Regions from separate parts of the Sphingomonas sp. G-3-2-10 genome, predicted to be linked through region 2. Evidence: riboswitches for the same ligand, from Rfam matches in the RefSeq annotation. Region 2 holds a riboswitch; the other holds the start of a gene.

Region 1 (3,405 bases), 1.7 Mb from region 2:
GCGCGGCCAGCCGGCCTTGGCGCCATGATAGGCCTGAAGCTGATCGGGGCGGAATCCGGTCTGCTCCATGCGCAGCGTCGCGCCCGTATCGGTCGGTGTCAGCGTCCAGGTGACCACGCTTTCGAGACCGAGGCCGTCCCACGTGTAGGACAACGACCGGCCGGTTTCGATCTCCAGAACCCGGCAATGGACTTCGCCCCATTCGGCGCTGAAGCTGAAACGATGGTCGAGCACCGGGCTGAACTCGCTTTCCATCAGCCATTCCGCGATCAGATGCGGCTGGGTCAGCGCGCGCCAGATGCGCTCGGCCGGGAAAGGCAGATCGCGCTCGACGGTGACCGTGCGGGTTTCGACGGCGGCGTTCATTGGTCCATCCTCTTCAGCAAGTCTTCCAGCGCATCGAACCGCCCTTCCCAGAAACCGGTCATGCGGGCAGTCCAGTCGGTCAGCGGCGCCAGCGCCTCGAGCTGCGCACTATAATGGGTCTGCCGCCCAGCCTGACGATCACGCACCAGCCCGGCCTGTTTCAGCACCCCGAGATGCTTCGACACCGCGGGCTGCGACACGCCCGATTGCGCGGTGAGCGCCCCCACGGTCCGCTCGCCCTCGCGGCACAGCCGCTCGAACAGCGCCCGCCGGGTCGGATCGGCGAGCGTTCGGAACAGCGTGTCGGAATCGGTCTGTATCTGCATTCGATAACTCACGGGTTATGGATATTCCCATAACCACGGAGTTATACGTGGGTCAACTCCGCATCCCGGGAACCTTCATATAAAGAATTCTTTATATCATGCTTGACGGCGGAGCGGACAGCTGTGATGCTTAGAAGGTCGAGGTTCTCCGTGCGGTTCGCCACACGGAGCTAAGACGGGAAGCCGGTGCGATGCCGGCGCTGCCCCCGCAACTGTAAGCGGCGAGCGGCGGCCATAAAGTGTCACTGGCGGAGCGATCCGCCGGGAAGGCCAGGCCGACGTGACGACCCGCGAGCCAGGAGACCTGCCTCCGACGCGATAACGTCCACCGGCGGGGTGTCCGGTCTGGCCGCTCGTATGCCGCGGCCGGGCCATGCCTGTCGTGCGCCTGCCTGTGACCGGTCCGCTGCCCCGCCTTTCATCGGGGTATGAAGACAATGACCGTCACCGTTGCCACGCTCGGCTTTCCGCGCATCGGCCCACGCCGCGAACTGAAGTTCGCACTCGAAAACCACTGGTCGGGCAAATCGTCCGAAGCCGAATTGCTCGAAGCCGCCGCCGGGCTGCGCACCGCCGCATGGGCGCGGCAAAAGGCGCTGGGCGCCGACTGGCTGCCGTCGAACGATTTCTCGCTGTACGACCATGTGCTCGACACCAGCGTGATGCTGGGCGCGATCCCCGACCGCTATGGCGCGGCCGACGGCGAAGCAAGCCTCGCCACCTATTTCGCGATGGCACGTGGCACGACCGGCGGGTCGAATGAAAGCTGCGCGCACGGCCACAGCCTGACCGCGTGCGAGATGACCAAATGGTTCGACACCAACTATCACTATATGGTGCCCGAGCTGGCCGCGGGTCAGAAGCTCGCGCTCAACCGCCTGAAGATCGTGGACGAATATCGCGAGGCCAAGGCGCAGGGGTTCGAAACGCGCCCGGTGCTGCTCGGCCCGGTCACCTGGCTGAGCCTCGCCAAAGGCCGCGACGTCGATCCGTTCGACTTCCTCGATGAAGTCCTCGCGCTCTACACCGTGATCCTCGGCCATCTGGGACAGGCCGGCGCCGAATGGGTCCAGATCGACGAGCCGGTGCTGGCACTCGATCTCGACGACAAGCAACGCAAGGCACTGACCCGCGCTTATGCCAAGCTCACCCGCTGCGGCGTGAAGCTGATGCTCGCCACCTATTTCGGGGCGTTGCAGGACAATCTCGGTTTCGCGGCAGCGTTGCCGGTGGCCGGGCTGCACGTCGATCTGATCCGCGCACCCGAACAGCTCGATCCGCTGCTCAAGGTTGCGCCGAAGTCGCTGCTGCTCTCGCTCGGCGTGATCGATGGCCGCAATGTGTGGCGCGCCGACCTGGAAGCGATCCTCGACCGGATCGAGCCGATCGCGGCGACGCGAGACCTGGTCCTCGCCCCATCCTGCTCGCTGCTCCATGTGCCGGTCGATCTCGCGCTGGAGAGCAAGCTCGACGCCGAAGTGAAGCAATGGCTGGCCTTCGCGGTGCAGAAGATCGACGAACTGGCGACGCTGAAGCGCGCGCTCAACGAAGGGCGCGCCGCGGTCGCTCAGGAACTGGCCGCGTCAAGCCATGCGGCGAAGACCCGCAAATCCTCGATCCGCATTCATGACGCGCTGGTTGCCAGCCGCGTCGCCAGCGCCTCGCCCGCGATGCGCAACCGGCGTTCGGACTATCCGGTTCGCGCGCAGGCGCAGGCGGATCTGCTCAAGCTGCCGCTGTTCCCAACCACCACGATCGGATCGTTCCCGCAGACCGCCGAGGTGCGCAACGCGCGCGCAGAGCATAATCGCGGCAATCTCGACGCGGCATCCTATTACCGTTTCCTCCAGGAAGAGACCAAGCGCGCGATCGCCTGGCAGGAGGAAGTCGGGCTCGACATGCTCGTTCATGGCGAGTTCGAGCGGAACGACATGGTGCAATATTTCGGCGAGCAGCTTTCGGGCTTCGCCTTCACCGTGAACGGCTGGGTCCAGTCCTATGGCTCGCGCTGCGTCCGTCCGCCGATCCTCTATGGCGATGTGTCGCGCCCGGTAGCGATGACGGTCGAATGGTGGCGCTATGCCCAGAGCCTGACCAATTTGCCGGTCAAGGGGATGCTCACCGGCCCGGTGACGATCCTGAACTGGTCGTTCGTCCGCGACGATCAGCCGCGATCGGTCAGCTGCCAGCAGATCGCCCTCGCCATTCGCGATGAAGTCCTCGATCTCGAAACCGCCGGTTGCGAAGCGATCCAGATCGACGAAGCCGCGCTGCGCGAGGGTCTGCCGCTGCGCCGGGGCGACTGGCAGCATTATCTCGACTGGGCAGTCGATTGCTTCCGCCTGTCCGCCGCCGGGGTGCGCGACGGGACGCAGATCCACACCCATATGTGCTATTCGGAGTTCAACGACATCCTGCCGTCGATCGGCGCGATGGATGCCGATGTGATCTCGATCGAGACGGCGCGGTCGCAGATGGAGTTGCTCGAAGGCTTCGCCGCCTTCGCCTATCCCGCCGCGATCGGGCCGGGCGTGTACGACATCCACGCCCCGCGCGTGCCGGGCGAGCCGGAAATGGTCGAGCTGATGCGTCTGGCGCAGCAGCATCTTAGCCCCGAGCAATTGTGGGTGAACCCCGATTGCGGCCTCAAGACGCGCAAATGGCCCGAGGTGAAGCCCGCGATCGAAGCGATGGTCGCAGCGGCGCGTACGCT
Region 2 (3,405 bases):
GGGCGACGTGAAAGTGTCGCCGATCACCAGATCGGGGCGCATCGCCACAATCTCTTCGGCGGTGCCGGCATTGGTACGGTAGCGGCGAGCGACCTCCGGGGGGATGGAGGTCGCGGCCGGATCGAGCGAATAGTGACTGATCGACGCGATCCGGTCAGGCGCGAGTTCGACCAACATGGCATCCCCGCACGGGTTGATCGAAACGATGCCCCCGCCGCCTGCCGTGGGAGGCGCCGCGCAACTGCTCAATGCGAAAAGCAGCAGCGCGGCGGCGCTCCAGCAGAATCCGTTCGTGGTGAACGGAAGGGCCATCAGTCGAGCTTCAGCCGTACGCCGGCATAGGCCGTGCGCCCATAGGTGCCGTAACCGGCGACCGTCTGATACGTTTCGTCGAAGACGTTATCCACGCGGCCATAAAGCACGACCTGATCGGTAACCGGAAATTCCGCACGCAGGCCGACCAGGGCATAGCCGTCGAGACGAACGGTATTCGCCAGATTGTCGAAACTCTCGCCCACGACCAGCACGGTGCCGCCCAGGCTGAGCCCGAAATCGAACTTGTAGTCGGCCGAGAAGCTGCCCGAATCCTTCGGGCGGCGGGCAAGGTCCTTGCCGAGGTTCGCGCCCGGCGAGCGGTTTTCCGCATCGAGATGCGTGAATGCGCCGCGCAGAGTGAGGCCGGCGACCGGCTTCGCCATCAGTTCGAGTTCGATGCCCTCGCCGCGAGTCTTCGCGATGTTCTGATAGGTGAAGGTGCCCAGATCGAAATCGATCTGGTTCACTGTATCGCGGTGGAACCAGGTCGCGCCGATCGTCACCGGACCCAGCGTCTGCTGCGCGCCGAATTCATAGCTCTTCGCGGTTTCGGGCTGAAGGCCCGACGTGCCGTAGAAGCTGAAGCGCTGGTACAGCGTCGGCGCCTTGAAGCCTTCGCCATAGCTTGCGCGCAGCACCGTGCCTTCGAACGGGCGAACCGCGGCGCTGGCGCCGAAGCTGGTGTGGCTGCCAAAGCCCGAATGATCGTCGTTGCGCAGGCCGGCGGTCAGCGTGACCTGCTCGATCGGGGAAACGATCGCTTCGCCATAGAAGCTGGTGATGCCCTGCTCGTACTTCGGGCCGCCATCGGTAAAGCTGCTGTCTTCCTGTTCCGCGCCGAACACGAGGCGGACCTGATCGATCACACGGAAATCGCCCTGATAGGCATAGCGCTCGCTATTACCGCGTCCGAAGAAGGACGGTGCGCTGCCGAAGGTCGGATCGTAATTGTCGCGATCGATATCGGCGATTGTGACGTTCAGGCTGTTGTGGAAGCGTCCGTCGAGCAGATCGGCGGTCAGGCCGGCATAGCCATAGACTTCCTTGCTGGTCGAATATTCGGGCGTGTCGGCCAGCGTGTAGTTCGGCGCCGGGAAGCCATCGAGGTCGGCACGGCTGTCCGAGAAATAGCCGCGGACGTCGAACGCGAAACCTGGCGCGAAGTTGATCTTCAGCTTGCCGGTCGCGCCATATTGGCGATAGCCGTCGGCCTCGATGCCGTTGGCAGCGGCCGAGATGCCGTCTGTGTCGAAATAGCCGCCGGTGATCGCCGCTTCGAACGTCTCGTTGCCGCCCGAGATACCGCCGTTCAGCGAGATCTGGTTCAGCGAGCCATATTCGGCATTGGCGCGAGCGCCGAAGCCTTCGCGGGTCTGCGCAGTAACGATGTTGACGACGCCGCCGACCGCTTGGCTGCCCCATGCGACCGAATTCGGGCCGCGCAGCACTTCGACGCGATCGACCGGACCGGCCAGCAGGTTGGCGAAATCGAACGCACCGCCGGGCGAGGAGGGATCGTTGACGCGCACGCCATCGATGAGGACGAGCGTCTGCTCGCCTTCCGCGCCGCGGATACGAACCGTCGAGATGGTGCCGATGCCGCCGTTGCGAGTCACGCCCACGCCGGGGAGAGTCGCCAGCAGATCGGAGACGACCGTCGTCTGGCGCGTCTCCAGCTCAGCGCGGTCGATCGTGGTGATCGCACGGCCGCTCTCGTCGCTGGCCTGCTCGACACCGGCGCCGAGCACGACGATGTCGTCCTTCTCTTCGGCCTGAGCGAATGCGGGAATGGCGGGCAGCATCGCCGCGCCGGCGAACAGCAGGATCTTGAAGTTGGTCATCACATGACACCCCTTTTGCGGGCCGTCTCGCGAATGACGCGCGGCGACCCCGTTACGGTGTCGCTCACACAGGGGTTTCTCCCCCCGTTCGCCCGGTGCACCCCGCCCGCGCAAAGGAATCGACTGCGACTGGCAGGTCTCCTGGCTCCCGGGTCATCGCTGGCGCGCCGCCTTCCCGGGATATTTCCCAGTGGACTTTGACGCGCCGGCTCTCCGGTTACAGTTGCGGGGGCAGCCCCGGATTCGAACCGGGTTCCCTTTTCATCCCCTTCGCAGGGGACACCAATCACGCGGCGGCGTTTAGCGGCAGCGATACCGCCTTCGCAAGTGCAGAAAAATCCGTGCCGCTCACTTCGCAACGGCACGGAGAAAGCGGCGATGGATCGCCGGGGCGCTTCCTCCTAACGATACGGGCAAGCTGCCGGGCGCTATGCTACGGTCGCCAAGGTATCAGCGGCGTGAGGATCACGCCCGTAACGGAGACGGCAGACCGGTGGCGACGCGTGCGAACGAATCCATGCACCGGCCACCCGATCACCTCGAGGCCGAAGCCTTCTCGCCGCTGGGCGATCACGCCTTCGTGCTGCTCGACCTGTCCCGCCCCTCGGCCGCAAGCGACGCCGCGACCCTTTCGGTCAGCACGCAGGCCATCGTCGCAGGGATCGATTTCGCTGGAACCTTGCCACCGGTCGATGCCGGTCATTTCGATGTCCTGCTGACAGCCTCGACCGGCGCGCCCGCGCCGTGGGTTCCGGTTCCGCAATCACGCCTTGAGCAGCGGATCGAAGCCATGCGTGCGATCGCAACCGCCGCGCCGATCGCCTCAGCCAGCCTGATCCGCGTCCTGCGAACCACCGGCGCGCTTCCGATCGGCGATGCGCTCGTGATCGAATCCTTCGCTTATTCCACGCTGCTGGGCGGCGGCGAGTTCCGCGCCTGGCTGAGCGCGCGACCAGCCGACGGCCGGAAGGCACCCGATACCGGAGAGCCCTTCCTCCAGATCGCGCGCGAGGATCGGCGCGTGACGATCACGCTGTCCCGGCCGTCCACGCGCAACCCCATCTGCGCCGGCATGCGCGACGCGCTGTTCGAGGCGCTGGCTGCAGCCCTTGACGATCCGAGCCAACCCGATCTGCAACTGCGGGGCGCTGGCGCCTGTTTCTCGACGGGCGGCGATCTGGCCGAGTTCGGCACCGCCAGCGACCTTGCCCTTGCGCACGCCATCCGCACCGCCCGGTCGAACGCGCGG

Evidence for each region. Region 2 has a riboswitch for cobalamin ahead of HHL13_RS11930 (TonB-dependent receptor). Riboswitches for the same ligand answer to the same signal wherever they lie in the genome.
Region 1: another riboswitch for cobalamin. It lies ahead of metE (5-methyltetrahydropteroyltriglutamate--homocysteine S-methyltransferase); the one in region 2 lies ahead of HHL13_RS11930 (TonB-dependent receptor).

Annotation. Positions count from the first base shown of each region.
Region 1 is NZ_JABBFY010000001.1:660,489-663,893, reverse strand. Features, by position in the region: gene HHL13_RS03350 (SRPBCC domain-containing protein) at 1-366, opposite strand, end outside; gene HHL13_RS03345 (metalloregulator ArsR/SmtB family transcription factor) at 363-692, opposite strand; cobalamin riboswitch at 817-1,019, shown strand; gene metE (5-methyltetrahydropteroyltriglutamate--homocysteine S-methyltransferase) at 1,130-3,405, shown strand, end outside.
Region 2 is NZ_JABBFY010000001.1:2,368,244-2,371,648, forward strand. Features, by position in the region: gene HHL13_RS11925 (ABC transporter substrate-binding protein) at 1-312, opposite strand, end outside; gene HHL13_RS11930 (TonB-dependent receptor) at 312-2,156, opposite strand; cobalamin riboswitch at 2,270-2,458, opposite strand; gene HHL13_RS22730 (enoyl-CoA hydratase/isomerase family protein) at 2,650-3,405, shown strand, end outside.